3 regions of the Gordonia sp. SGD-V-85 genome follow, and region 2 is predicted to be linked to each of the others. Evidence: predicted binding sites of a transcription regulator. Region 2 holds the regulator's gene; each other region holds the start of a gene.
What was found. The regulator LexA, encoded in region 2, represses DNA repair genes until DNA is damaged. The targets are predictions, from matches to a motif close to CGAACANNTGTTCG.
Positions count from the first base shown of each region.

Region 1: a site for LexA is predicted at 6,980-6,993, ahead of AS181_RS05510 (HNH endonuclease signature motif containing protein). Genes of this name have one in related genera too.
Region 3: a site for LexA is predicted at 5,901-5,914, ahead of AS181_RS00300 (HNH endonuclease signature motif containing protein). Genes of this name have one in related genera too.

Region 1 covers NZ_LNQO01000004.1:1,286-10,821, reverse strand. The annotation lists gene AS181_RS05540 (amidase) at 1-458, opposite strand, end outside; gene AS181_RS05535 (MFS transporter) at 616-2,070, shown strand; gene AS181_RS05530 (flavin reductase family protein) at 2,110-3,282, shown strand; gene AS181_RS05525 (nuclear transport factor 2 family protein) at 3,279-3,836, shown strand; gene AS181_RS05520 (DoxX family protein) at 3,859-4,221, opposite strand; gene AS181_RS05515 (sigma-70 family RNA polymerase sigma factor) at 4,377-5,225, shown strand; gene AS181_RS05510 (HNH endonuclease signature motif containing protein) at 5,256-6,965, opposite strand; gene AS181_RS05505 (hypothetical protein) at 7,074-7,757, opposite strand; gene AS181_RS05500 (hypothetical protein) at 8,186-8,377, shown strand; gene AS181_RS05495 (hypothetical protein) at 8,377-8,712, shown strand; gene AS181_RS05490 (GNAT family N-acetyltransferase) at 8,825-9,187, opposite strand.
Region 2 covers NZ_LNQO01000002.1:292,274-301,809, forward strand. The annotation lists gene AS181_RS03420 (1-phosphofructokinase family hexose kinase) at 86-1,051, opposite strand; gene AS181_RS03425 (DeoR/GlpR family DNA-binding transcription regulator) at 1,048-1,818, opposite strand; gene AS181_RS03430 (phosphoenolpyruvate--protein phosphotransferase) at 1,967-3,676, shown strand; gene lexA (transcriptional repressor LexA) at 3,654-4,358, opposite strand; gene AS181_RS03440 (LysM peptidoglycan-binding domain-containing protein) at 4,583-5,122, shown strand; gene nrdR (transcriptional regulator NrdR) at 5,222-5,722, shown strand; gene hrpA (ATP-dependent RNA helicase HrpA) at 5,696-9,536, opposite strand, start outside.
Region 3 covers NZ_LNQO01000001.1:62,937-72,472, reverse strand. The annotation lists gene AS181_RS00320 (TetR/AcrR family transcriptional regulator) at 1-530, shown strand, start outside; gene AS181_RS00315 (hypothetical protein) at 565-2,112, opposite strand; gene AS181_RS00310 (UDP-glucose dehydrogenase family protein) at 2,208-3,644, opposite strand; gene dcd (dCTP deaminase) at 3,777-4,349, opposite strand; gene AS181_RS00300 (HNH endonuclease signature motif containing protein) at 4,371-5,870, opposite strand; tRNA gene AS181_RS00295 (tRNA-Gly) at 6,123-6,196, shown strand; gene AS181_RS00290 (YdcF family protein) at 6,238-7,299, opposite strand; gene AS181_RS00285 (hypothetical protein) at 7,500-8,600, shown strand; gene AS181_RS00280 (amino acid permease) at 8,666-9,536, shown strand, end outside.

The DNA of each region.
Region 1 (9,536 bases), on a different contig from region 2:
ACGGCGGCGGCCGAACCGCTCGACGACCCGCCCGGCGTGTGCCCGGGGTGGTGCGGATTGCGCGTCGGCCCGGGCGAGAAGTAGCCGAACTCGGTCGTGACCGTCTTGCCCTGGATCACCGCGCCCAGATCGCGAAAACGACTGACACAGGGCGCATCCGACGCCGCCGGCGACGACGACGTGACGGGTGAACCGGCACGGGTCGGCAGACCCTCGACGTCGATGAGGTCCTTGACCCCGAGCGAGACGCCTCGCAGGGGCCGGCGACCCGGTATCCCATCCTGCCGTCGTGCCTCGTCGACGACGCCCGGGGACAGCTCGACCCACGCGCGCAGATCGGTGTCGGTGCCGACGATCTCCTCACGGACCTGTTCCGCGAGAATTTCCGCCGACACCACCTTCTCGTGGACCGCGGTCGCCTGCTCACTGATGGGCTGTTTCCAGTAGGCCGAGCTCACCGTTCCTCCTTCATGTGCTGGGACCAGTCTGCCCTGTCGCGCATCGCGGCGACAGTAAAGATTTCCCTCGTATCCCCGTAGGGACGGGTGGCCATAACGTCGTTGCCAGCCCCCGACAGCCCGGCGTCTTCGCACCCTGCCAGTCCAAGGAAACCCAATGAGCCTCAGAGAACCCGCGGTGACGACGCCGTCGTCGCCGACCGCCCCCGATCGACGAATCGACTTCGGCCGCATGTCGAGACGGGCCTGGATCGTCACCGGCATGCTCGTGCTGTTCCAGATCATCGCCTTCGCCGACAAGGCGGTGCTCGGCCTGGTCTCGGCCGACGCGATGCCCGAACTCGGCTTGACCGCAACCGAATTCGGATTCATCGGCAGTGCCTTCTTCTTCCTGTACGCGATCGTCTCGGTCGTCACCGGGTTCCTGGCGTCGAAGATCTCGGTGAAGTGGATCCTGTTCGCGATGGGCGTCACCTGGGCGGTGCTGCAATTCCCGATGCTGCTCGGCGGCGGCGCCGCCATCCTGCTGGTGACGCGGATCATCCTCGGCGGCGCCGAGGGACCCGCGACGGCCATGTCGCTCACCTCCGCGCACACCTGGTTCTCGCCCACCCGTCGTGCGCTGCCGTCGAACCTGATCGCCGCCGGCTCCACGCTGGGACCTGTCTTCGCGGCGCCGCTGCTGGCCTGGGTCATCGCCGTGTGGGGTTGGCGCTGGGCGTTCGGTGTTCTGGGAATCATCGGCCTGGTGTGGGTGATCGCCTGGTGGGCGATCGGCGCGGACGGTCCCTACCGTCCCAAGAAGGCCTCGTCGCCGGACGAGCCGGCACTCGACACCGACGAGACGGTTGACGATGCGAAGGAGGTCGCGACCTCCGCGGTCGACGAGCAGAAGCCGGTCAAGATCTGGCGTGCGCTGCTCAGCTTGGCGTTCATCTCCGCCGTGATCGGCGGGGCGTCGAACTTCTGGGTGCAGGGCTTCCTGACGACCTGGCTGCCCCAGTACCTGGGCACCGTGGTCGGGCTGTCGCTCGGTGAGGTCGGTGCGGTGACCACCGTGCCGTGGGTGGTCGGCGCGCTCGTCCTGCTCGGACTGGGTGCGCTCGGGCACCGGATGCTGCACCGGGGGAGTTCGGCACATCGGGCGATCGCCGTCCCGTTCGGCTGCGCCGCGGTCCTGGCCGGGTTGTGCTTCATCGCCATCCAGGCGTCGTCGGGGATCACGGCGGTCGCGCTGCTGTGCCTCGCCGGTGGATGCAGCCTGGCGTTCCCGATGACCGCCACCGCGATCGGTTATGCGGTCGGCGCTCGGCAGCGACCGATCCTCATGGCCACCCTCGGCGGCGTGGCGTCGTTCGGCGCGGTCATCTCGCCGATCCTGGTCGGCTGGCTCATGACCGACGCGGGGTATGTGTCGCCGCCGAAGGGTGAGAAGCCCAGCGCGGAGATGGCCGACAACATGGCGGCCGGCGTGCACCAGGCGTTCACGATCACCGGCATCGTCCTGCTGGTCGGCGGCGCACTGTGCATCGCCTTCCTCCGGCCGGAGCGACTCGGTGCCATTCTGCAGAAGCGTTACGTCCAGGAGCCGGTCGAGGCCCGGTCCGCCTGAGTGCCCGACCACCGCGACGATTCGATCCCAGGAGAAGACATGTCCGACAATGTGATCAGTGCCATCGACCCAGGCATCTTCCGAAATGTGATGGGGCACTATCCCACCGGCGTGGTCGTGGTGACGGGACGCGGTGACGACGGCTCCGTGCTGGCCATGGTCGTCGGGACTTTCAGCTCGGTGTCGATGGACCCGCCGTTGGTGTCCTTCATGCCGATGAAGACCTCGCGCACCTTCGAGAAGATGCGGGCCTGCGAGTCGTTGTGCATCAACATCCTCGGCGGTGAACAGGAGGACGTCGTCCTCACCATCGCGCAGCGTTGGGAGGACAAGCTCGCGGGCATCGACTGGTTCCCTTCGCCGTCGGGCGATCCGGTTCTCGCGGATTCGGTGGCCTGGATCGACACCCGCATCAGCAACGTCGTCGAAGCAGGCGATCACTGGATAACGCTCTGTGAGGTGCGGGATCTGGCCGTGACCAACCCGGTGTCGCCGCTGATCTTCTTCCAGGGTGGTTACGGCAGTTTCGTGTCGACGTCCCTGATGGCCCGGATGGACCACGAGATCCTGCCGACGATCCATGCCGCACACGCGGCGCGCCCGCAGGTGGAGGCATTGGCGACGTCCGTCGGCTGCGAGGTGTCGGTCCTCACCGCGGTCAGCCGCGACGAGATGGCCGTCGTGTTGTCGGCCACCGCGCCGGGCGTCGACCGTGACGAAGGCCTCGCGTACCGCATCCCGATGGTGCCGCCCATCGGGGACACGTACGTGTTCGACCAGGACGACGAGACCCGGGAGCGGTGGCTGGCGAAGCTCCGGCATGCCGACGATGATGTGCGACAGGTACATCGCGACCGTCTCGACTTCGTGCGGCGGCACGGTTACCTGGTGTCCTTTCTGCCCGATGCCTCATCGACTGCGTACGAGGAGATGCGAGAGGCGACGAAATCCTATGAGCGGGGCCGGTTGACGCCTTCGCAGGAACGCGAGATCTGCGAGTCCATCGGGAAGTCGGCCGTCGACTATCGCCTCCGCGAGGTGCGACCCGATCAGACCTATGACGTCGGTTCCGTCGTGCTGCCGATCCGGGACGCACGTGGCGGATACTCGATGACGCTCCGGTTGTCGCAGTTGCCGCTGGGCGTGAACGGCTCTGAGGTCGAGGCCTGGATCTCGGAGGCGCGTGCGGTGGTCGAGGTGCTTGGCCGATGAGCGACGACGATGCCAGGATCTCGGCGCTCGTCGCGCGGGTCGAGATTCTGGAGGCCGAAGCCGAGATCCGACGAATCCAGGCTCGATACATGTTCCTCTGTGACACCCCGTGTCCCGAACCCGGTCTCGCGGATGACGCCGAGCGCATCGAGCGCATCCTGGACCTCTACACCGACGACGCGGTGTGGGAGGGCGTCGGCGAGTACTACGACGGACAGTTCGGGCGTGCCGAGGGCAAGCCGGAGATCCGCGAACACTTCCAGCGCTTCTGGGATGAGAAGCGGGACCCGGCACTGGTGCTCAACGCGCACTACCTGACTTCGGAGCAGGTCCATGTCGACGGCGATGACGCCGAGGGACAGTGGATTCACATGCAGCCGTGGCTCTTCGGCGACGGCTCGGCCCTGTTGCGGTCGAGTCGGCTGAACAACGCCTTTCGCAAGCACGACGGCCGGTGGCGGATCACTCGTACCCGCACCGAGAACGTCTTCATCGCGCCGCTTCCCGACGGATTCGCCGAGAGCTACCCCTCGGCGTCGGCGTTGATGGGCTGAGGCGTTCGACGCCGGTGACGGGTCACGCGCCTGTGGTCAGTCGGATCATGTAGACCGTAGCCGCCACGCCGAGGAGCAGGAAGGCGCCCGGGAACGCGATGTTGTAGAAGACGCGGGCCCGCACATGGGCGATGACCGCGCCGACGAAGAACAGAGTGAGCCCGGTTCCGGCGGCGACGCCGATCCAGGGTTCGATCGTCAACCCGAGGACAAGCCCTGCTGCTCCGGCGGCCTTGAGTGTCGCGAGGTGGGGCAGGAACCGAGGTGGGACGTGGACCTCGGCCGAATTGGCCAGCACGAACTCGGCCCGGGCGAAGTCGGCGATGGCGATACCGCCATTGGCCACGATGCAGATGATCGTGGCGACGAACAGGGTGGTGGTCATCGCCGGGGGCCCTTCGCTGGTCGGGTTCCGCCGCGCGGTGGCCGGGTCGGTACGGTCGACATGTGTCCTCCTCTGAGGTGGGTTGTCGGATGGACGATGTGAGTGTGGTGCTCTCATCCGTACCGACGTCCTACCCCACGAGAAGGTGACATCCGGTGGTACCGACCTCAGAGTTCGAAGATCTACGACCGCAGCTGACCGCCATGGCGTTCCGGATGCTCGGCTCGATCCACGACGCCGAGGACGCCGTGCAGAGCACGTGGCTCAACTCGCTGCGTGTCGACGGCACCGAGATCCGCAACCCTGCCGCATGGTTGACGACAACACTCACCCGGGTGTGTCTCGATCAGTTGCGCGCCCGCGGCAGACGACAGGAAGATCCGCTGTTCGCCGACGCTCTCCCCGCGGAGGCTGTCGCGGCCGACGAGCTCTACCTGCAGCGCGAGAACGTGTCACGTGCGCTGATGGTGGTCCTCGATCGGTTGACGCCGTCGCAACGCGTGGCCTATGTGCTGCATGACCTCTTTGCGGTTCCGTTCGGTGAGGTCGCAACGATCCTCGACACCAGTGTGGACGGTGCGAAGAAGCATGCGAGCCGGGCACGCGGACGGATCGCGTCTTCGCGGTTGAACTCCGAGCTGGACCCTGAACTGCCGTCGGGTGATGCGTCCCTGGTCGTCGACGCCTTTCTGGCCGCGGCGCGCGGCGGCAGTCTTGATGCGATGGTCGCGCTGTTGGGCGAGGATTGCATCCGTGTCGCCGACCGGTCACTGGTACCGCCGGACACACCGACCGTGGTCCGGGGCGCCCGGGCGGTCGCGGAGGAGACCCGATTCTTCGCCGACCGTATCCGGGCAAGCACGCCGATGTGGCTGGGAGGTCGGATGGTTCATGTGATCGCACCGGGCGGTCACCCGCTCGCCGTCATCGACATCGCCGTGAAGGGTGGGCGAGTCGTGCGGATCGACATTCGTCGCATGACGTCACCCGCCGTGTCCAGGTAGTCCTGACCGGCGATGTGGCCTCTGCGGTGTTCAGAAGGGCGGCGGGTTGGCGTCGTTCCAGCGCTTCTCGGCGCGTTGGTGGCGTCGGAAGTCGTTGTCGCGCTGCGTGTCGAGTCTGTCGCGGGCGGGATGATCGGGTGACCGTCTGGGGAAGAGCTTGTTGAACAGGTCGCGTCCGCTGAAGGCGTTGCCGACGAACATGTGCCCGGTGGGGGTGGTGAACCAGGCGGTGCGGGACTCGTCTTGGTGGTCCTGCCAGCTGGTGAAGGTCTTGATGCGGTGATGGAACCGGCACAGCGGTTTGAGGTTGCGCGCATCGGTCGGGCCACCGCGACGCGGGTCGGTGTGGTCGAAGGGTTCGGTGTGGTCGAGATCGATCTGCCAGACCGGGGCGTTGCAGCCGGGGAAGGTGCAGCACAGTTCGCCGGCGCGCACCAGCGCCTGGAGCTTCTTCGAGGGGGTGTATCGCGTTGTCGAACTGTCCGCGTCGGGAGCCGGTGAACCGTCGGGTGCGTCGGGTGCGGGATGGATGTAGGTGCGGCGGGCTTCGGCGAGGAGTGTTCGGGCGGTGTCGGCGTCGATGATGCCGTGGCGGTCGAGGAAAGCGGGGTCGTTGTCGAGACCGAACAGGGTCGACAGGTTCACCACGATGTGAAAGGTCGCGCGCGGCGCCGGCGATGACGACGGCGACGCGTCCGGACCCGGAGGGTCGGCGACAACCGTGTCGCTGTCCGGGGTGTCGGTGTCATCGTTCCCGGAGTGGCGCGCGGGTGCCTCAGTCGTGTGGTCGGCGGTGTCCACTGTCGCTGCGTCGACGTCGCCGGTGGTGTTGGCTTCAATGTCCATTGCGGCAGGTCGGCAGTCGTCGCATTCGCACGCGATAGAAGCTTCGCCCCGCGCGAGCGCTTTCAGAGCATCGACTCGGCGGTTGGCCAACTTTCGAGGGTCACCGGCGTGGACCGCGGTGGCCATCGCCGTCAGGCGGGCGTCGAACTCGGCGGCATCAGCAGTGGGCAGCGTGCCGGAGATCCGGGACTGCCCGGGTGTGAAGCGGTCGGGGGTGACGGTCACCTTGCGGTCGGCTTTGACTCGTTCCTTGCGTCGGCGGATCGCGTCGGGTGCCCACTTGGCGACGATGGAATCGACCATGGCGGTGAACCGGGCCGTGGACATCGGTGGGCGGGCGAAGATCGCTTCGGCGAGATGGGCGTCGACGGTCTGCATCTCTTCGTCGTCGGTGATGAGGTCGGTGCGTTTGAGGGCGATGAGGAAGCGGCGCTTGTCGATTCGACCGCACGCGAGTGCGTGTCCGGTGAAGGAGAGTCGGTAGCGCAGTGCGTCGCCGGCTTCGATGAGATCTTTCGCCTCGGCCGGCGTCACGGTGAGGGTGGCACCGACTTCGGCGATGGCCTGTTCGAGACCGTTGGGCCCGAACTGCTCGTAGGGATTCTCACCAGCGGCCACCCGCGCGGACAGGTGCTCGAAGGCTTCGATGGAGTCGAGTTCGCCGCTGTGCGTCTCGGCGCGCCGCTGCGCGTAGTCCATCTCGCGTTCGTCGTGAATGAGGCTGGCAACGACCATCATTCGATGCGCCGACGCTGCCGCCAAACCCGCGCAGTGGTTGAGGACCTCGACGAGTTCGGCAGCGGAGAGTTCATGGTCGGGACGAAAGCGCGGCTCGACCGACTCCTGTGATGGGTCCACAGATGTAGTGGACCCGGCCCCCGCCCCCGATGACATACCTCCACGATACTCGAATATATGTTCGAGTCAAGGGTGTATTTGTTTCTCCTTCGAATATCCGATGATGCAACCACGACGCACCGACAGGTCATCCTCAGATCGAGGTCAGCGATGTCCGCGTGGCAGGCCGATGCGGATCAGGCGTGGGTCCTGCGTGATCTCGCGTACCTCGAATGTCGGGTCCATCTCCTCCGCCACCCGATCGACGATCAGAGAACCGTTGCTGTCGAACCCGATTCGGTGGTGAGTCAACCTGGTCGTGAACTTCCAGACGGCCATCGCTTCGACCTCAGTGGTGACCGAGTCTTCGCATCGGACACAGTCGAGTGCTGCGTCACTGTCCGGATCGTCGGCGTGTTCGTCGCATGGCTCCCAGTCCGAGGTGACGAGGTATCCGGGGTCCCACAGGGAGCCCTCCGTCGGCGGCCATTCCACCGAGTACCACTCGCCGGCAGCGATTCCGTACGTTCCGATGGCCTCGTCGAGCACGGCCTTGCGGTCGGCTTCGGTCCATTCGATCCGGGGTGGAATCGCCACGTCCTCGATGGGGTCGATTCCGGCGTAGTCGGCGGGATCGCCGAGCAGTTCGGTATCGGTGGCCTCGTGCTGCGTTGCCCGACCGACGGATTCATGTGTGTCGAGCACTGCGGCCTCGGCTGTCGCAGCGTCGATATCCGCTGCCAGGTAGGCGGCGGAGTTCATCCGCTCATGAACCGCTCTCGCCGGGATCCGCGAGACGAGTTCGTCGACCACCGCTTGCTCGGCGTCGTAGAGCGCTCCGGATGCCAAGCGGAGTGCCGTCTTCCCAACCGGCACAGAGATTCCCGATGTCCGGCAGTCCCACAACTCGGCGGCGATCCGATCGCGCCGGTCGACCAACTCCCACGCGAGAGCTCTGGCTTCATCTGAGGGTGTCGAGTGAGGGATCAGCGACTGCGCCTGCGACTCTGCGATGATCCGAGTGAACCGATCGGGGCCCTCACAGGACGAATCGATCCACTGGTCAGTCGTCTTCATCGTGCCCATCGCGGTCATCTCCTCCGGGGTGTCCCGTCCGGGTCGTCATTACTACGCCGAGAACCTACTCGGTGCCGGTGACATCAACCGTGGAGTGAGCTGTGGCAGTTGGACGACGATCTCTGACAGATGTCGGTGCTGCGTCGCATTCTGTTGACGGAAGCCGACGCGTCGAGTCGGCCGAACCGAGCGGAGGCGACATGACCAACTCGAAAGCCCGCGCACATTCAGATGATTCGGTCGAGGCCGCCACCTTCGCGGGTATCGTTCGCAAGATCGGTGAGATGCGCCGAGCCGACACCGCCGCCGATCGCCTGCGATCCGACTCCAGGAGCGCACTGACGGGCGTGGATTCCGAGGGGCCCGCGGAGGCCGAGCGAGGCGTCGCCTGATGGCGCCCGAACCCGTCCGACTCCCCGCCGCGATGGCGTCCCCGGTAGTCGACTGCACTGTGAACGCCGGCTGGTATCCGCTCTTGGTTCGCCTCCATCGCCGGCTCTCAGCCGTCACCGACGACTTCACCTACGCGCAGATCAAGGAGAAGTTCGGGGTTGTGCGCTGCTACCTCAATTACGGAGACTCGGTCGACGATTTCACGTGGAGCCTTTGCGAGCTCCTGGTCGACGCGACAACCGACGAGTCGAGCACCGTATGCGAATTCTGCGGCGACCGAGGAGAAATCCGGTACGACCTTTCCTGGATCAAGACGACCTGCGGAGATTGCTGACCGTAACGTTCGGCGGTGAGCAAGACCTGGGTCATCTGAAGCGGCGCGCAGATCGCCGAATGGACGAAGATCGCCCCGGGTACGACGAATGGTCGTGTGCTGACTCCGCGTCTCAGCCGATCCCGCGCGACAGCATTTGCCCGACAACCAGACCGAGTGCACCCTCGGCAAACCTCGAGACCGGCCCGACGGCGGTGTCCAGCGCCTCGTCGTAGCCGTCGCGTGCCTCGCCCCACAGGCGGCCCGACGAGCCGTTCGGCGTGACCCCGATCAGGGCGATGAGCTCACCGGTGGTGGGGATGCAGATCGCCCAGACGAATCGTGTCTCCGACTCCCAGTCACGCTGCGCCGCAGCGACGTACGCGGCGGGGTCGTCGACCTCGAGATGAGACAACGCCGGGACGTCGGTGATCCGCTCGTCCGCACGAAGCGCACGCAGATACCACGTCCCGGCGTTGATCTCGACTGGTTGCACAACGTCCCTTCGATGCGGTTGCGCCCACTGTTCCCTGAGGTGCGAGCGAAGCGAGCCACGAAGGGCTGGCGAGATCGTCTCGCCAGGCCTTCGTGGCTCGTCGCTGATATGTAGTGCTGCTCTGTCAAGTCCCATGGCGAAATTGCCTCCTTCTCAGGGGCTGTTGTGGGGTTGGCCACCCGCCGCGGTGTGTGGTGGTCGTTACTCGCGACGGTGTTGTCGGACTGATATACGCGGGTTGGTTACCGCTCAACGGTGTTCGACAGGAGATGAAAACGCTGGCCGACGGGTCTATGTAAACGTGCGTACCGTGCACCCAAAAGTGCTGGCGCACATAGCGACGCCGTGG
Region 2 (9,536 bases):
GTGCTGGGTGGGTCGATGGTGGATGGAGTCGGTGCTGGATGGGTGCGGTGTTGGATGGATGTGAGGACCCGCCGGGACGGTGCCGTCAGGTCATGCGCGCGGCTCCCGACAGTTCGGTCACCCGCACGCCGGGGAGGTCGAGGTGGTCGGGCGTGGGGGCCTGGGTGCCGGCGAGCGATGCCGCCGCCGCGCCGTACGCCACGGCCGACCGGAGGCAGTCGGCGGGCGCGGCCCCGGTGCTCTGCGCGATGAGGTAGCCGGCCAGTGACGAGTCGCCGGCGCCGACGGTGCTGCGGGGGACGATCGGCGGCGGGGTCGCCGACCACACGCCGGATGCGGTGACCAACACGGCCCCGACGGCGCCGAGGGTGGCGAGGACGTTGCCCCCGATCTGCTCGGCGATGGTCGTAGCGGCGTCGATGACCGGTCCGAGATCGTTGCGCGCGAGTGCTTCTCGGAGCTGTCCGGGGTCGGCTCCGGTCAGTTCGGCGAGCTCGTCCTCGTTGGGCTTGATCAGGTCGACGCGACCGGTGACGCTGGCACGGAGGGGAGCGCCCGAGGTGTCCACCGCGACCCGGCATCCGGCGAGGACGAGGTCGTCGGCGATCGAGCGGTACCAGTCGTCGGGGACGCCAGGAGGCAGCGAACCGCAGAGGGTGACCCACTGCGCGGAGCCGGCGTGCTCACGGATCAGCCCGACTAGCGCCTCGCGATCCGGGCCCGTCAAGGTGACGCCCGGTGCGTTGATCTTGGTGGTCGTCCCGTCGGATTCGGCGATGGTGATGTTGGACCGGACCTCGCCCTCGACCGGCACGGCGTCGTAGGGGAGTGCGAGGTCGTCGAGTGCGGCCCGCAACGGGTCGCCCGGCCGCGCCGGGAGCAGTGCGCGGGTGGCCAGGCCCGCGGCCGCGACGACCCGGGCCACGTTGACGCCCTTGCCGCCCGGCTCGGTGCGGACCACGCCGGCGCGCTGCACCTCGCCGCGGGCGAGCGGTGCGCCGAGTTCGAGGGTGCGGTCGAGACTCGGGTTGGCGGTGACGGTGACGATCATGCGATCACGACCTCGACGCCACGCGCGGACAGGGCCGCCGAATAGGCCGGGTCGATCCCGGAGTCGGTGATGAGGACGTCGACGTCGTCGAGTCCGGCGAAGGAGGTGAGGTCCTCGCGGTCCATCTTCGAGCTGTCGGCAAGGACTACGACCCGTTGCGCGGCTGCGACCATCGCCGCCTTGACCGCGGCCTCGTCCGGGTCGGGTGTCGACAACCCGTGGGCCTCGCTCAGGCCGTTCGTCCCGATGAAGGCGGTGGTCACGCGCAGTCGGCGAAGCGCGTCCACGGTGTCGACGCCCACGGTCGCCTGGGTGAGACCGCGTACGCGTCCGCCGAGGGCATGGAGACCGTCGGGATGGGTTCCCGCGAGCAGGCCGGCGATGGGCAGGCTGTTGGTGAACAGGGTGAGCCTCCGATCGGGAGCGGTCGCCTCGGCCGCGCGGTAGGTGGTGGTGCCGGCGTCGAAGAGCACCGAGCCGCCGTCGGGCGGCAGGAACCGGATGGCCGCCCGGCCGATCGCGGTCTTCTGCTCGATCTGGCTCGACTCCCGTTCGTCGATCCCGAGCTCGCCGAGGGTGCGCATGATCTCGGCGCGCACGGCGCCGCCGTGGACCCGCTGGAGATGTCCGGCGCGTTCCAGTACCGCGAGATCGCGTCGGACGGTCTCGCTGGTGACGTCGAATTTCTCGGCGAGCGCGGCCACGGATGCCCGCCCCGCGAGGCGCACCTCGTCGACGATCGCCTGTTGTCTCTCCTCGGCGTACACACCGCTCCGATCTCCGGTTTCGACCACCCGCTTGTTGAGGCGTGTGGGATTGGATGTTGTAGTAATTGTGTTTACGCCTGTTTGTGTTGACAAGTCAAGCACTTTTTGTAACGGTGGTCACATCGATAGTCGAGTGAGAGGCAAGACGATGGCGCAGATCCTGACGGGAACCCCGGTGGTCGGCGGATTGGCCCACGGTCCCGCGCTGTGGCCGGGCGAGCGACCCGACCACTCGCCGGAGAAGCTCGGCGTCGGTGTGGAGATCGCCGAGGAACGGCGCGCCGACGAGGTCTCGCGCTTCGCCACCGCGGCCGGCGCCGTCGCGGCGCGGCTGCGCACGCGCGCGTCGCAGAACACCGGGGTGACGGCCGAGGTGCTCGCCGCGACGGCGGGCCTGGCCGAGGACCGCGGCTGGATCGGTGCCGCGACCGCGCTCATCGGCAAGGGCGCCCCCGCCGAGGCCGCTGCCGTCGCGGCCACCGAACAGTTCGCGGCGGTGTTCACCAAGCTCGGCGGACTGATGGCCGAGCGGGTCACCGATCTCAACGACGTGCGCGACCGGGTCCTCGCCGAACTGCTCGGCCTACCCGAACCTGGTGTGCCCACTCCGGAGGTGCCGTCGGTCCTGCTCGCCGACGACCTCGCGCCCGCCGACACCGCGGGCCTCGACCCCACGAGCACCATCGCCCTCGTCACCCGCCTCGGCGGACCGACCAGCCACACCGCGATCATCGCGCGCCAGCTGGGGATCCCGTGCGTGGTGGCGGTGGCCGACCTGGACGAGATCGAGCCCGGCACAACCGTTCTCGTCGACGGCAGCACCGGGCGAATCGAGGTGGAGCCCGATGCGGAGGCGGCCCGGGCTCGCGTCGACGAGGATCGGCGGCATGCCGCACTCGTCGCCGGCTGGACCGGTCCGGGGCAGACCGCCGACGGGGTGGCCGTGGCGGTGCTCGCCAACGTCGCCGACGGATCGTCGGCACGCGCCGCGGCCGGGTACCCAGTCGAGGGCGTCGGGCTCTTCCGCACCGAACTCGCGTTCCTCGAGCGTGCCGACGAACCGTCGGTGGACGAGCAGGCCGCGATCTACCGGGAGGTGCTCGATGCGTTCAACGGGCAGAAGGTGGTCATCCGCACCCTCGACGCCGGGTCCGACAAACCGCTCCGGTTCGTGACCCATCCCGACGAATCGAACCCAGCGCTCGGCGTGCGGGGTGATCGGATCGCGCTGGCGCACCCCGAGATCCGCGCGCATCAGCTCGACGCGATCGCGCAGGCCGCGTCGGGGTCGGCCGTCGCGCCGTGGGTCATGGCGCCGATGATCGCCTCGCCGGCGGAGGCGCGCACCTTCGCCGCCGAGGTCCGTGGCCGTGGTCTGGTCGCCGGGGTGATGATCGAGGTGCCCGCGGCGGCGATCCTGGCCGAAGCCGTCCTCGCCGAGGTGGACTTCGTGTCCATCGGCACCAACGATCTGACCCAGTACACGATGGCGGCCGACCGGATGTCGGCCGATCTCGCCGGACTGACCGACCCGTGGCAACCGGCCGTGTTGAGCCTCATCGCGGGAGTCGCGGCAGCGGGCGCACGTCAGGGAAAGCCGGTCGGGGTGTGCGGCGAGGCCGCCGCCGATCCGAACCTCGCCTGCGTGCTCGTCGGTCTCGGCGTCACCTCGCTGTCCAGCGCGCCGGCTGCTGCCGCGGCCGTGGGGGCCCGGCTCGGCGAGGTGTCCGCACCGGACTGCCGGGCCGCCGCCGAGGCCGCCCTGGCCACCTCGGATCCCGCCGCGGCGCGCGAGGCTGCCGCGGCGGTGCTCGACGGTTCGGTCGGCGGAGAGGTCAGACTCGCCGCATCACGGTGACGACCTTGCCGAGGATGACGGCATCGTTGCCCGGGATCGGATCGAACAGTTCGTTGTGCGGCATGAGCCAGACGTTGGGGCCCTGACGCTTGAAGGTCTTCACGGTGGCCTCGCCGTCGATCATGGCCGCGACGATGTCGCCGTTGTCGGCGACGTTCTGCTGCCGGACCACGACCCAGTCGCCGTCGCAGATCGCGGCGTCGATCATCGACTCGCCGACGACGCGCAACAGGAAGAGCGATCCCTCGCCGACCAGCTCACGGGGCAGCGGGAAGACGTCCTCGACGGCCTCCTCGGCCAGGATCGGACCGCCGGCCGCGATACGGCCGAGAACCGGCACGAAGGTCGGCTCGGGAAGCTGGCCGGCCGTCGGGGTGTCCGGCGACGGGGTGTCACTCGGGGCGATGTTGACCGCACGGGGACGGTTCGCGTCGCGCTTGAGCAGCCCCTTGCGTTCCAGCGTCCGCAACTGATGGGCCACCGACGACGTCGAGGCCAGGCCGACCTCGTCGCCGATCTCCCGGATGCTCGGCGGATAACCGCGCTCGCGCACCGAGCGGCGGATCACCTCCAGGACCCCGGCCTGTCGCGGGGTGAGTGAGGCCTCGGCGGCGGCGGCGTCGAACGGGGCCTCGTCGTCGGCGCCCCGCGCTCGGCCGCGCCTATCGCCGGTGTCACTCATGTTCGGTTCCTCTCGTCTTCGGAACGTGCTGGTAGATGGCTTGCGCCGGGTCCGAGCCTAGCGGAGTTCGACCGGCACCTCAAACATTTGTTCGATGTGTCGCGAGACTTTGTCGGGCCGTCGTGCTACAAATTCGAACATCAGTGCATCGAACATCTGATCGATGTTCGAACACCGACCGCGACACCCCGCACGATCCAGACACCAGAACACCGGAGGGCACCATGCGCACCGCCACTCTCGTCGCTCCCGTCCGCACCGACCGTCCCGACGCTGTCCGGCCCCCCACCGACCGCGCCGATCGGGTCCGGACGCGCGCCCCGCTGTCCGACGGCGGCCGGCCGATAGACAACCGGCCGGCCGGCACCCGACCGCGGGGTGCGTCGCCGGTGACCCCGCGGGTGGGCGGTACCCACTGTGGCTCTCCGGTCGGGGTGCGCGGGCGTGGCCCGGTCGGACCCGACGCGGCGGTGTTCCGTCGGCGCCGCCGCACCGCGGTCGCGCTCCTCGCCGGCGTCGGGCTGGCGTTCGTCGTGTGGGTGTTCGGTGTCGTGGGCCAGAACTACTCGGACTCGCTGACCCCGTCCGCCGTGAGTGCCGAGGTCGTCCACGTGCGCTCGGGGGACTCGCTCAGCTCGATCGCCGGCCGGGTGGCACCCGAGATGCCGCGCGAGGTCGTGATCGACGAGATCGTCGCGATGAACGATCTGGGGTCGAGCGCGCTGCAGGTGGGCCAGCCCCTGCTCACCCCCCGGTACCGCTGAGGCCGGGCGGTATCCTCGATGTCACAGGGGCCGGCCGACAAGCGGCGGGGCGCACGCTTCGGGTGCGTTCCAGCGTCCCGCGACCTGCGTGAGGACACGATGCGCTGCCCCTTCTGCAAGAACGACGACACCAAGGTCATCGACTCGCGTGTCGCAGATGAAGGGCAGGCCATCCGCCGCCGTCGCTCCTGTGTGGAGTGCGGTCGCCGGTTCTCGACCGTGGAGAGCGCCGTGCTCGCGGTGGTCAAACGCAACGGCGTGACCGAACCGTTCAGCCGGGAGAAGGTCATGCGCGGCGTGCGGCGAGCCTGTCAGGGCCGCCACGTCGCCGAGGACGCGCTCGCGCAACTCGCCCAGCAGGTCGAGGACACGGTGCGCGCCAGTGGATCGGCCGAGATCCCCAGCAACGAGGTCGGACTCGCCATCCTGGGTCCGCTCCGCGATCTTGACGAGGTGGCGTATCTGCGCTTCGCCTCGGTGTACCGGTCGTTCGACTCGGTGGAGGACTTCCAGCGCGAGATCGACGACCTGAAGGCGGCATCGGGTTCCGGGAGCGCGCTCGCCGAACCCGTGTCAGCCGAGTCGGTCCAGAGCTCGTAGGACCCGTTTCTCCGACACCGGGAACGCGGTACCGAGACGCTGGGCGAACAGCCCCACGCGCAACTCCTCGACGAGCCACTGCGCTTCGTCGTCGACCACCGCCCGCCGGTGCTCGGGTACCTGTTCGATGCGCTGGGCCCACCGTTCGACGACGCGATCGACGGCGGCCACCCCGGCCTGGTCGCGTGCTGCGGACGCGGGTAGTGCCTCCAGACGTGCTTGCGCGCCGTCGAGATAGCGCGGCAGATTCTCCAGGTGGCGTCGCGCGGTGGCCGCCACGAATCCGTCGAACACGAGGTGGGCGACCTGTTCGGCGACGTCGTCGGCAGCCAGCGAACCGGCGTGCCGGTCGATCGCCGCCCGCAGCGGGGCCATCCGTTCGAGGGCCGCGACGGCCAGCGAGAAGTAGTCCGGTGCGGCCGCGGCGACCCGTGGCCGGATCTGTTCGAGCAGCGCCGAGAAGGACTGCGGTGAGCGAACCGCGGCGAGCTCTGCGTCGTCGATGTCGGCGACCGTGTCCCGGGTCGCCCGGCGGGTGCAGTCGGCGAGCAGTGCCTCGATGGTCGAGTACGGGCTCTGGCTCAGGGCGAGTCGTTCGACCGGACTCAGCGAGCCGGCGATCCGCTTGTGCAGCGGAGGTATCGCGAGGTCGAGGAGGGCGACGATCCCTCGTCGCAGGAGGCGATCTCGTGTCTCGGGGCTCGCCGCATCGACGACGACGACGCCCCGCGCGTGGCCCTTCGCATCGGAGACCACGTCGATCGTCGGGTACCGGGTCAGCCGCTGCCCCGCGACATCGACCGTGGTCTGCTCGGCGAGCGAGCCGATCCCGTCTGCGGTCCAGGTCCGATACAGGGTGCGCGACACCGTCTTCGGCGCCGCGGGCGTTCCGGTCTGCTGAAGTTCGGGCAACGAGTCGGCGCGGGAGACGATCCGCCCGGAGTCGTCGGCCACCGCGAAATGCATGCGCAGGTGCGGCGGTACCCGGTGGGTGTCGAAATCGGCTGCGGTCACCCGCATCCCGGTGATCGCGGAGAGCTCGCGCGCCAGCCCGGTGGCCAGCGGCTCTTTGCGCGGGGTGAGCCGGCCGAGCGCGAGTTCGGCGAACCGCTGCGCGGGTGACATGCTCTTGCGCAGCTGTTTCGGTAGCGACTTGACCAGTGCGGTGGCCAGTTCGGCGCGCATGCCCGGTACCGACCAGTCGAAACCGGCCGGTCGGACATGGGGGAGCAGTGCCTGCGGGATCACGACGGTGACGCCGTCGTCGGGTGCGCCCGGTTCGAACCGGTAGCGCAGTTCGAGTCGGGTGTCGCCCTGCTGCCAGGCGCCGGGATAGTCCGTGGGGGCGACGTCGGTGCCTCCCGTGACGTCCTCGGGGCGCAGATCCAGCAAATCGGGTTCGGCACGGCGGGCCTTCTTCCACCAGGTGTCGAAGTGCCGGGCCGAGGTGACGTCGGACGGTAGCCGCTGGTCGTAGAACTCGAAGAGCTGGTCCTCGGTGATCACGAGACCCCGGGTGCGCGTGCGGTTCTCGACGTCCGAGGCGGCCTCGAGAAGCTTGCGATTGCGGTCGAAGAAGGCGTGCTGCGTCCGCCAATCGCCCTCGACGAGAGCGTGCCGGATGAACAGCTCCCGCGAGACCACCGGGTCGATGGGGCCGTAGTCGACGCGCCGGCGGGCGACGAGCGGGACCCCGTAGAGGGTCACGCGTTCGTAGGCCATCGCCGCTCCGCGTCTCGCCGACCAGTGCGGCTCGCTGTGGGTGCGCTTCACCAGATCCCCGGCGAGTTTCTCGGCCCACAGCGGATCGATCCCGGCGACGGTGTGGGCGAACAGGCGCGACGTCTCGAGGACCTCGGCCGCCATGATGAAGGCGGGCGGCTTCTTGGCGAGCGGAGAAGCGGGGAAGATCATCAGCGTGGTGTTGCGCGCACCGGTGAACTCGCGGCCCTCGGTGTTGCGGGCGGCGATGTTGCTGAGCAACCCGGACAGGATGGATCGGTGGACGGCGTCGGCGTCGAGTTCGGTCGGTGCGACCGACCAGTCGAGGTCCTTGACGATCTCGGTCAGCTGCCGATGGAGGTCCTGCCATTCCCGGATGCGCAGGAAGTGGAGGTACTCGCGCTCACACATGCGCCGAAAGCGGCTGGCGGACAACTCCTTGCGCTGTTCGCCGAGGTACCGCCACAGCTCCACGTAGGACAGGAAGTCCGACTGCGGGACGACGAAGCGCCGGTGCTGGGCGTCGGCGGCCTCCCGGTGCTCGGCCGGCCGTTCCCGTGGATCGGGGAGCGACATCGCGGCGGCGATCACGAGAAGGTGGTCGAGACAACCCAGTTCGTGTCCGGCGATGAGCATCCGGGCGACCCGGGGATCGACCGGGATCCGCGACATCGACCGGCCGATCGGGGTCAGTCGCGGGGGCCCGCCCTCGCGCGGGACGGTGATGGCGCCGAGTTCGGTGAGAACACCCATACCGTCGCGGATCGCGCGGTCGTCGGGCGGCTGGACGAACGGGAACTCGGCGATCTCACCCAGTTTCAGCGAGGTCATCTGGAGGATGACCGCCGCGAGGTTGGTGCGCAGGATCTCCGGGTCGGTGAAGGCCGGCCGGGAGTCGAAGTCGTTCTCGCTGTAGAGACGGATGCAGACGCCCGGGGCGACACGACCGCATCGACCGGCCCGCTGCCGGGCACTGGCCTGTGAGACCGGTTCGATGGGAAGACGATTGACCTTGGTCCTGGTCGAGTACCGACTGATACGGGCGGTGCCGGTGTCGATGACGTAGCGGATGCCGGGCACGGTCACCGACGTTTCGGCGACGTTGGTCGCCAGCACGATCCGGCGTCCGTCGGAGGGGGAGAACACCTTCTGCTGCTCGGCGATCGACAGTCGCGCATAGAGCGGCACGATCTCGGCACCGGGCCCCTTGCCGCCGCCGGTTCGTCGACGGAGCGCCTCGGCGGTCTCTCGGATGTCCCGTTCGGTGGGCAGGAACACGAGGATGTCGCCGCGGCCACCGGCCCACAGTTCGTCGACGGCGGCGTCGATGCCCTGGATCTGGTCGAGGTCGGCATGTTCGCCGCCGCCGGCGTCGTCCCCGTCGTCGGGGCGTTCCTGCAGGCTCAGCGGTCGGTACCGGATCTCGACCGGATAGGTGCGTCCGGATACCTCGATGACCGGGACCGAGGTCTTCGGCGTGCTGAAATGCCGTGCGAAGCGCGCCGGTTCGATCGTCGCCGAGGTGATGATCACCTTCAGATCGGGGCGTCGGGGCAGCAGGCGGCGCAGATAGCCGAGGATGAAATCGATGTTGAGGCTGCGCTCGTGGGCCTCGTCGATGATGAGGGTGTCGTAGCGGCGCAGCATGGGGTCGGTGGCGATCTCGCGGAGCAGGATGCCGTCGGTCATGACCCGGACGAGGGTGTCGGCGCCCGACCGGTCGGTGAACCGGACGGAGTAGCCCACCGCGTCGCCGAGTTCGGTGTCGGTCTCGTCGGCGATGCGCTTGGCGACCGAGCTCGCGGCGATGCGCCGGGGCTGGGTGTGCCCGATCGACCCGCGGATGCCACGCCCGAGTTCGAGGCAGATCTTGGGGAGCTGGGTGGTCTTGCCCGAGCCGGTCTCGCCCGCGACGACCACGACCTGGTGGTTGCGGATCGCCTCGGCGATCTCGTCGCGTGCGGCGGAGACCGGTAGTTCGTCGGGGAAGCGCATAATCGGCACGGTCGCGCGCCGCCGGTCGAGACGGGCGCGTGCCTTGTGGACATCGGCGACCAACTGTCGCCACTTCGCGGCATCCGGGCGCGCGGCG
Region 3 (9,536 bases), on a different contig from region 2:
GGGCAGGTCGCACGATCCTCGAGCGCGATGGCACGGCCGGTCTGACGGTTCGGGCCGTGGCCGGTGAGGCGAAGGTCGCCCCGATGGGCGTCTACAACCACTTCGACGGCCGGGACGGCCTGCTGGACGCCCTGGTCACCGACGGTTACGCCGAATTCGGACGGGCGATTGCGACGAGGGATGACGATCCGGCGACTCGTCTGCGCAACGCCGGTGTGGCGTACCGGAAGTTCGCACTCGCCAATCCGGTGCTCTACGGGCTGATGTTCTCAGCGCAGTGCACGCCCGAGATCGACGTGGCCGCAAATGCATTCGAGGTCCTCGTCGACACCATCCGGTACGGCCAGGTGGCCGGGGTCATCTTGTCCGCCGACCCCGTCGAACAAGCCATGCAGACCTGGTCCGCCGTTCACGGCGCCGTGAGTCTCGAACTCGCCCATGCCTATCACCCCGACGTCGATGCATCGGCGAACTATGAGAACGTCCTCGACTTCGTGGCGCGCGCACTGGCGCCCCGGCCCGGCGACTGAGACCCGGCTCGGACACGGTCATCGGGTTCGTGCGTCAGGGCAGGACGATCGGCGGCAGACCGGGAAGCGGGATCGTCACGCCACCTGGCGGACGCGGAGTCCGCGGCCGGGGACGAGGCCGGGGCGCGGGTTCCTCCGCGGAGGGCGTCGTCGTCTCCGGCGGGGGAGGAGTCGTGTATCGGCGCGCCGGTTGCCGGGCCTCGGCATAGATTGCGGGATCGGCGAATTCGGGTTCCGGGGTGGCGCTGGTGCGCTGGGGAAGCGGCGCGGCCACGGTCGGCGACGCCTCATCGTGTCCGACGGCCAACGCCGTGGCCACCGCGACGACGGCCACCGCGCACAGCAGCGCCACCGCGGCGAGAACGCGCTTGCCTCCGTGCCGCCGTCGCCTCGCGCCGGCCGCCTGCGGCCCTGCTACGGACACGTCGGAGTGCGGTGGAGCCCCGATGGCCGACCCTGTGTCCGCCGAATACCCGGCCATCGGATCGACGTTCACCTCCCCATCGCCGGACCGGACGGGCGGCGTGGGCGTATGCGCCGACGTCCACCGTGGCGCAAACTCGGCCGACGGCGGCGGCTCGGCAACCGGATTCGTCGGCGTGCGCTGATCGTGACCGACCGGAGAGAGCTCGGAGAACTGCTGGTCGTCCCGAAGCGGCTGGGCGCGAGGGACATCCGGGGCAGCAACATACGGAGCGAGCGCCCCGAACGCCGTGGCCACCACCGGTGGCGACTGGGTGACGGACTCGAAGATGGGGGTGTCGTGCGTATCGTGCGTATGGTCGTCGCCACTCGGAGCGATCTCGGCCATCTCGGCGGGGGCCGAGAAACCGTCATCCGGCCGGGTCGGGACCGCATCCTGTTCGGCGGGCGGGGTCGCCACTTCCACGTCCGGTTCGATCACATCGCCGGACACCGCGATCGGGTGCGGTACCTCCGGTTCCGCCGCGTGTCCGCCGTGCACCGGGGGCCGAGTGATGCTTCCCGACGGAGCGACGTCGACGACCGGCACGGGTACCGCTCGCGCGATCGCGTCCCGGAGGCCGGGCCATGCGCTCACGCGATCGGTGACCACGACCGCGGGGGCGGAGGCTCCGGACACCGCCGCGCGAGCGAGGTCCTCGGCGCGTGCGGTCAGCGGGGCTCCGGCTTCGGCGACGTCGCGGCGCGCCATGCGGAACAGCCGGATGTGGTCGCGGCCCATCAGGAAGGTGCCGTCGGACTCGCGGAGCCGCTCGCGGCCGCGGGTGACGAGGTCGAGGACCTCCTCGTGCCATTCGCGCGAGGTCGGTGCCGCCACCCGCCCGACCCGAACGAGATGGTCGGCGATCACCTCATCCAGGACGGCGAGGGTGAGACCGGAATCGGAGTAGGAGTCCGCGACGGTCCCTCGAGCCGGGTCCAACCGTCCCACCGAGACGCCCGCCCGCGGATCGAGATCGAACAGCACGACCTCGGCATTCTGCGCGATCCCCCGCTCAGCGAGTTCGGCGCGCACGGCGTCGACGACGGCAGCACTGACCGTGACCTCTGCCTGCGCAGACGTCGGTGTCACGGCCGGATCGGCCACCGTGTCGGTCATCTGGTTGATTCCTGCACCTCACGTGCACCTCGCCTCATGTCCCCCACCGGCGAGTAGGTGCCCCCTGGACAGTCGCGAGCTCAACCTAGCACGACTCAGCGGACGGTGGCCCCCGGCGCATATCCGTTCACCTGCTCGGACGGGTGGTTTCGCGGCGCAGGGCGGGTGGGAGCGGGGCCGCCCAGGGCGCGGTAGTCCCAACCCGCGTCGCGCCACATCTGCGGGTCGAGGCAGCGCCGGCCGTCGACGATGCGTTTGGCGCGGACGACGCCCTCGAGTTCTTCGGGCGCCATGTGCACGAACTCGGCCCACTCGGTGGCGATGACGACGACGTCGGCCCGGTCGCACGCGTCGCGCGCCGAGGTGGCGTAGCCGAGGCTCGGGTGGACGCGTCGTGAGTTGTCCATGGCCTTCGGGTCGAAGACGGTCACGGACGCCCCTTCGAGCGCCAGCCTGCTGGCCACCGTCAGCGCGGGTGAGTCACGGACGTCGTCGCTCTCCGGTTTGAAGGCGGCGCCCAGGACGGCGACGTTGCGCCCGAGGACCTCGCCGCCGAGGGCCTCGAAGACCAGTTCCACCGCCGCACCCCGGCGACGCATGTTGATGGCGTCGACCTCCCGCAGGAAGCCGACGGCCCGCGGGGCGCCCATGTCGTCGGCGCGCGCGGTCAGGGCGCGGATGTCCTTGGGCAGGCAACCGCCGCCGAAACCGAGACCGGCGTTGAGGAATCGGCGTCCGATCCGCGGGTCGTGCCCGATCGCGTCGGCGAGGGTGTTGATGTCGGCGCCGGCGATCTCGCACAGTTCACTGATCGCGTTGATGAACGATATCTTGGTGGCCAGAAAGGCGTTCGCCGAGACCTTCACGAGTTCCGCGGTGGCCCAGTCGGTCTCGATCAACGGCACGCCGGTCTCGAGGATCTCGCGGTAGATCTCGCGGGTGACCTCCCCGGCCGACGACCCGGCGTCGGGGTCGTCGGCGGCCGTGTTGAGGCCGCTCGGGTCGAGCGAACCGGTACCGAGGACGAGCCGATCCGGCCGGAGCGTGTCCTCGACGGCGAATCCCTCGCGCAGGAACTCCGGACTCCACGACAGTTCGACATCCGCCCCGGCGTGCGACAGTACCGAGATCCGTTGTGCGAGTTTGGCGCAGGTGCCGACCGGTACGGTCGACTTGCCGATGATGAGGTGGGCGCCCCGCAGCGTCGGCACGAGCGCGTCGATCGCCGAGTACACGTGCGAGAGGTCGGCCCGGTGCCCGCGGGGTTCCTGCGGGGTCCCGACGCCGAGGAAGTGCACCGAGGCGTGGTCGGCGGCCGCGAGGTGGTCGGTCGTGAAGCGGAGTCGTCCGGCGTCGATGTTGCGGCGCAGGATGTCGGCGAGCCCCGGCTCGAAGAACGGGACCTCGCCGGCCTGCAGGCGTTCGATCTTGTACGGATCGACGTCGATGCCGACGACCTCGTGCCCGAGTTCGGCCATGCAGGCCGCGTGAGTGGCACCGAGGTAGCCGCATCCGATCACCGTGAGCTTCATGAGGGCAACGGTTACCCAGGCGGAACCACCGGTAACCATCCTCGTCGTGGCGGGTTGTCATCGGCTGGGTGAACTTCCGGAGCCGCGCCCACCCGGTCCGCCCACCCGCCGGTTGAGCCGAGTCGAAACCCCTCAGTCGTGCTTCTGGAAATTCAGGTACGCCTTCGAAGGGGTGGGGCCACGTTGTCCCTGGTATTTCGATCCGACCGACGCGCTGCCGTACGGTTCCTCGGCCGGGCTGCTGAGGCGGATGAGGCACAGCTGCCCGATCTTCATGCCGGGCCAGAGGGTGATCGGAAGGTTCGCGACGTTCGACAGCTCGAGGGTGATGTGGCCGGAGAAGCCGGGGTCGATGAAGCCCGCCGTCGAATGCGTGAGGAGGCCGAGCCGACCGAGTGACGACTTGCCTTCGAGCCGGCCGGCGAGGTCGTCGGGCAGCGAGCACACTTCAAGGGTGGACCCCAGCACGAACTCACCCGGGTGCAGCACGAAGGGCTCACCGTCGGCCGGTTCGACCAGCGAGGTGAGTTCGTCTTGGCGTTGTGCGGGGTCGATGTGGGTGTAGCGGGTGTTGTTGAACACCCGGAACAGGCCGTCGAGCCGGACGTCGACGCTGGAGGGCTGGACGAGGGCGGGATCGAACGGATCGATGGCGAGGCGCCCGTCAGCGATCTCGGCGCGGATGTCGCGGTCGGAGAGCAGCACGGTGTCGAGGTTATCGAATGGTCAGGGAGGATCTGCGCCGGTGTCGGTCGGCGCCGACCCTCCGCTCTCCGGCACCGCTGTTCTGCGCCGCCGCCGGACATCAGCGCGCATTCGGTCGAGGATCGCGTCGGTGCGATGGGCATGGTTGATCCGCGGCGTCGGCGACGGGTGCGCGCGGGGCGGGTGCCAGACGGCGCGGCCGGCGTCGACCCCTTCGGTGGCGATGGTGGTGGCCCACTGATCCACCCCGGTGCCGACCACTCGGTTGTGTGGTGGGCAGGCGGTCGCGAGGGTGTCGAGGTCGGTGGATCCGTGGTGGGCGTCCCACTCGACGACGTGGTGGATCTCGCAGTCGAACGACGGCCGCGTGCATCCCGGGAAGGTGCAGCCGCCGTCGCGGGCGACCGCGGCGATTCGTTGTGCGCGCGAGGCCAATCGCCGGGACCGCCCGAGGTAGAGCACCTCACTGGAGTGGTCCCGGAACACCGCGAGATGATGCTGCGCGGCGGCGGCGAGGTCGATGGCGTCCTTGATGGGTAGGAGGGTTCCCGTCGCGGTCCGTGCCGGGTCGCCGGCCGCGTCGCGCAGCGCCGATTCGGTGATGGAGACGACGAGGTGTGGCGGCAGCCCGTGGTGCGAACCCCCGAGCGCGCCGGCGTCGAGCACGAAGCGCAGCATGGCGCGCAACGCGTCGTGGTTCCGCTTCTCCGCGGAGCGCTCGTCGCGTCCGGCAGCGGCGGCCAGCGCGTCGGGGTCCGCGGCGGCGGGGTTCCCGGTGGGCGACTCGGGATCGGCGGGATTGTTCATCCCAGGAGCGGCCCACACCGACAAGACGACGTCGAACATGGCGCGCGTCACGGGGTCGAGCGTTGCGGTCAGCCGGGACATCAGTTGGGCGTCTTGCGGCCCGAGTTTGAGTCCGCGGTTACGGGCGCGGTCGCGATCGTCGGTGATGGTTCCGTCGGGGTCGAGGTGGGCCAGGATGCGGGCGCCGAGATCACGGAGTGACGACGGGTCGTACTCGCGTGCGTATTGCGCGAGCGTTGCCTCGGCGGCTTCCCGGTCGGCAGGGTCCACGTCGGCGGGGATCTTGCGCATCACCTCGATGACGACGTCGACGTGGCGTCCCGAGATCTCGCCGTCGGCAACACCTTTGGCGGTCTCGGGGAAGCGCGGTTCGAGCGGCACCCCCTGCATGTCCGGAAACCTGCCCAAGGCCCAGACCCGGTTCATCAGGCGGGTCGCCTCGCCGCGCCGGTTCAGACCATGGCAGAGGAAGTTGGAGACGGTCTGGCACCCCATCTTCCGGTACGCCGACCGCTCGTCGATGTCGACGATGTGATCGGTGAACAGCGACAGCAACCGTCGTTCGGCACGCTCGTGCTCGATCGCGACCTGTAAGAGGTCAGTGTCGGAGCAATCCGTGGACTGCGTCTCGGCGATCTCGTCCATAAGTGCATGCAGGCGCTTGTACTGGTCGAGAAGAAGTGGTGGTGCTGCAGATGGCCCTGTAGAAGCCATGATTTCATCCCCCGTCATCATGGCTTTACTCGAAACTACGTTCGAGACTACCGGCCGATCGCCCGGCGCGCAACCCCTTCCGGCGAGTTGTTCTGCGTCGCAACCGAATCGCGTCGCCCCGCCGCGACCCGGTCTCGCCCAGATGTCGCAGTTCGTTGCGCCTGACGCCACGTTCTGCGACATCTGCGCGTGCCGGCGACCGGACCGGCCACGGGTTTGCTAGGCTGTCGTTCGCGAGTCCGGCACTCGCACGCCGATGTAGTTCAATGGCAGAACATCAGCTTCCCAAGCTGAATACGCGGGTTCGATTCCCGTCATCGGCTCCACCATCACCGCAACTCGCGAGGCCCCCTGGTCCGGTGATCGACTAGCCGAAGAGAGCGACAGCGGTGCCGGCGATCAGCGGCACACTGAGCATGACCAGGACGACTCCGTTGATCCATCGGTGGTCACGCAGAACCGCCAAGAACTCACGGACCTGGGCGTTGGGGACGAAGTATCGCGCGGTGTGGGCGCCGGTCGAGAATCCGTCGATCCCGGCAGACCGCATGAGCATCGCTCCGCGGAAGGCGTGATAGCCGCTCGTCACCACCGCGACCGGTTCGGTCACTCCACGCTCGTCGAGCACACGCCTCGAGTACCGGAGGTTCTCCGCGGTGTCGGTGGATCGGTCCTCGAGTGCGATGGCATCACGATCGACGCCCTTCGACACGAGGTACTCGGCCATCGCCGCGGCCTCCGACAGCCGCTCGTCGCCACCTCTGCCTCCGGAGCAGATGATCAGCGGGTCCAGGCCGGAAGCCCGGGCCAGATCATAGATCTCGCGACCGCGGTCGAGTCGTGATGCCAGCAGCGGACCGACGCGGGACCCGTCGAGCAGACCGGCACCCAGGACGATGATCGCGCCGACCTTCGCCCGTCGCGCCCGCCACCTGCTCCACCGGCCGTACAGCCACGACCAGAGCAGCAGCGAGGCAAACACGAACCCCAGGTAACCGGCCGGCATCCCCACCGCCAGGAGGAAGTTGAGCAGCGCGTTGCTCGTCGACACGTCGAACCATCCGACGATGATCCCGAGCAGGACAGCGAGCGCGTAACCGGACAGGAGTGCACCCAGGAGCGCCGACAGCAGGTTCGATGGACGGCGCCCCTCTCGGCGCAGAAGCGTCACGCCGTTGGCGATCAACGACACCCCGAGAATGAGGATGGCAAGCAGCGCAACGAGTCCGAGGGCCACGATGACGACCGCCGGCGCGAGAACCGAGCCGTCGTCGTCGACGCCACTGTCCACGGCCGCGATCACCGCGGCGAGCATCACGCCCGACAAGCCCGCGGTCAGCAGGATGCCGGGGCTCAGACGACGTGGGTCCTGCCATGCGAGCACCGCGCTCGCGATGAGCAGCACTGCCGCAACTATCGGTACGCCCATCACGAGCACGATGGTGTCACAGGTGTCGCGCAGGTCGGCGAATGAGGAATGAGCCCAGCGGCTCTAACTCGATCTCGGCGCACACGAAACGTTTCTCCGTACCCATTCTCGGACGCGATCGAAACCGCGCGGCCGGCGTGCAATCATCGAACGAGTTGGGCCGACGCCACAGTCGGTCCTCGTCATCCCAGGACGCACACATGCATCTGCCCGCGATGAGAACTCCGATTCTGGTGCTGAGCATCGGCCTGCTCCTGAGTTGGCTGCTGCCGCCGCCCGCTCATGCGGCGCCCAACCGGGTCGATGCCACTCCGGCTGGGTTGACCCTTGATGGACGCCAGTGGTGGCCATCCGGATTCGACGCCTACCAGCTGGCCACCGATTGGTCGGTGAATGCCGGATGCGGAGCGATGGTTGATCTCGACGACTATTTCGCCGCCTTACCTCCGCATTCGCTCACCCGCTTCAATCTGTTCGCTCAACTGGCCGTGAACAAGTACACCCAAAAATTGGATTTCGGGCCGATGGATGCCGTCTTCGACGCCGCCGCACGGCACGATCAGATGGTCTTGCCTGTCCTCGCGGCCGCCGATGGCGCATGCGAGAGCAGAGTTTTCAAGGAACGGGACTGGTACCGATCCGGCTGGCGAACCGTCGCCGGCGCGGGCGGACTCACGTTCGAGCAGTGGGTCAGGACGGCAGTGGGACGCTGGAAGAGCAGGTCGGCCCTGGCGGGATGGGAATTGGTGGGTGAACCCGAACCGTCCATCTGTGGCGATCAGTCGTGTGGATGGCAGCAGCGGTCGTGCCCGGTCGACGCCGCGCGCGTACTGCGGTCGTTTTTCGGCAGCGCAGGCGCGATGGTCACCCGACTGCACGGCGGGGCGGTGATCTGGTCCGGCTTCACCGGCGGTGGCCAGTGCGGCATCGCCGGGCCCGACTACCAGTACGTCGCCGGCTCCCCGTACGTGGACGTCCTGGACTATCACGACTACGGTGCGGACGGTGTCGCGCTCCCCGGGGATCAGTGGAACGGACTGGCCGAACGTCTACGCCAGGCACGCGTAGTCGGAAAACCCCTCGCGGTGAACGAGATCGGCCAGCATGCCGGCTCATGCGGTTCGACATCCGAGCGCGCCGACGACTTCCGGACCAAGGTCGCCGGTCAGCGGGCGGCCGGGACGGCAACCGCACTCTTCTGGGCATTCGTCCCGGACCCGAGGCACGACCAGTGCACCTACGACATCGGTCCCGGTGACCCGGTGCACGAACTGGTCTCCGAACTGACAAGCCTCGATTGAGGGTCAGCACTCGGGCAACAGTTCAATACCCGGCCGACGGGCCGACCGGCCGTTAGACTCTGCCGATGTCCAGTCCCCTGGGGATCACCCCCGACGAGTCGCTGCGCAAGGGACTTCAGAGTCGTCACATCAGCATGCTCGCGCTCGGCGGTGCCATCGGCACCGGCTTGTTCGTCGCCTCGGGCGCCACCATCTCCGACGCGGGCCCGGGTGGCGCCATCCTGGCGTATCTGCTGATGGGCTGCATGGTCTTCTTCCTGATGCAGAGCCTCGGCGAGATGTCGGCGTACATCCCGTGCAGCAACCCGTTCGAGGAGTACGGAAAGCGCTTCGTGTCCAAGTCCTTCGGCTTCGCAGCCGGGTGGAACTACTGGCTCAACTGGTCGGTCACCTTGGCCGCCGAGTTGGTGGCCGCCGGGCTGATCATGAAGTACTGGGCACCCGACGTGCCGTCGTGGATCTGGTCGGTCGTGTTCCTGGCGGGTCTGCTGGCGCTGAACCTGTTCGCGGTCAAGGCATTCGGCGAAGCCGAGTTCTGGTTCGCGGCGATCAAGGTCATCGCGGTGGTCGTCTTCCTCATCGTCGGCGTGCTGCTGATTCTCGGTGTCGTCGGCGACCGTCCGTCGCCGGGCTTCAGCAACTGGACGATCGACGACGCTCCGTTCGTGGACTTCCCGCTCGGCATGCTGTCGGTCTTCCTCATCGCCGGTTTCGCATTCCAGGGCACCGAGATGATCGCGGTCGCCGCCGGCGAGGCGGTCGAACCGAAGACGGCGATTCCACGCGCCGTGCGCACCGTCTTCGTGCGCATCCTGCTGTTCTACATCGGCACCCTGACCGTCATCGCGTTCCTGATCCCGTACACCGACCCCAATCTGCTGAATGCGTCCGAGGAGAACATCGCAATCGCCCCGTTCACCCTCGTGTTCTCCGACG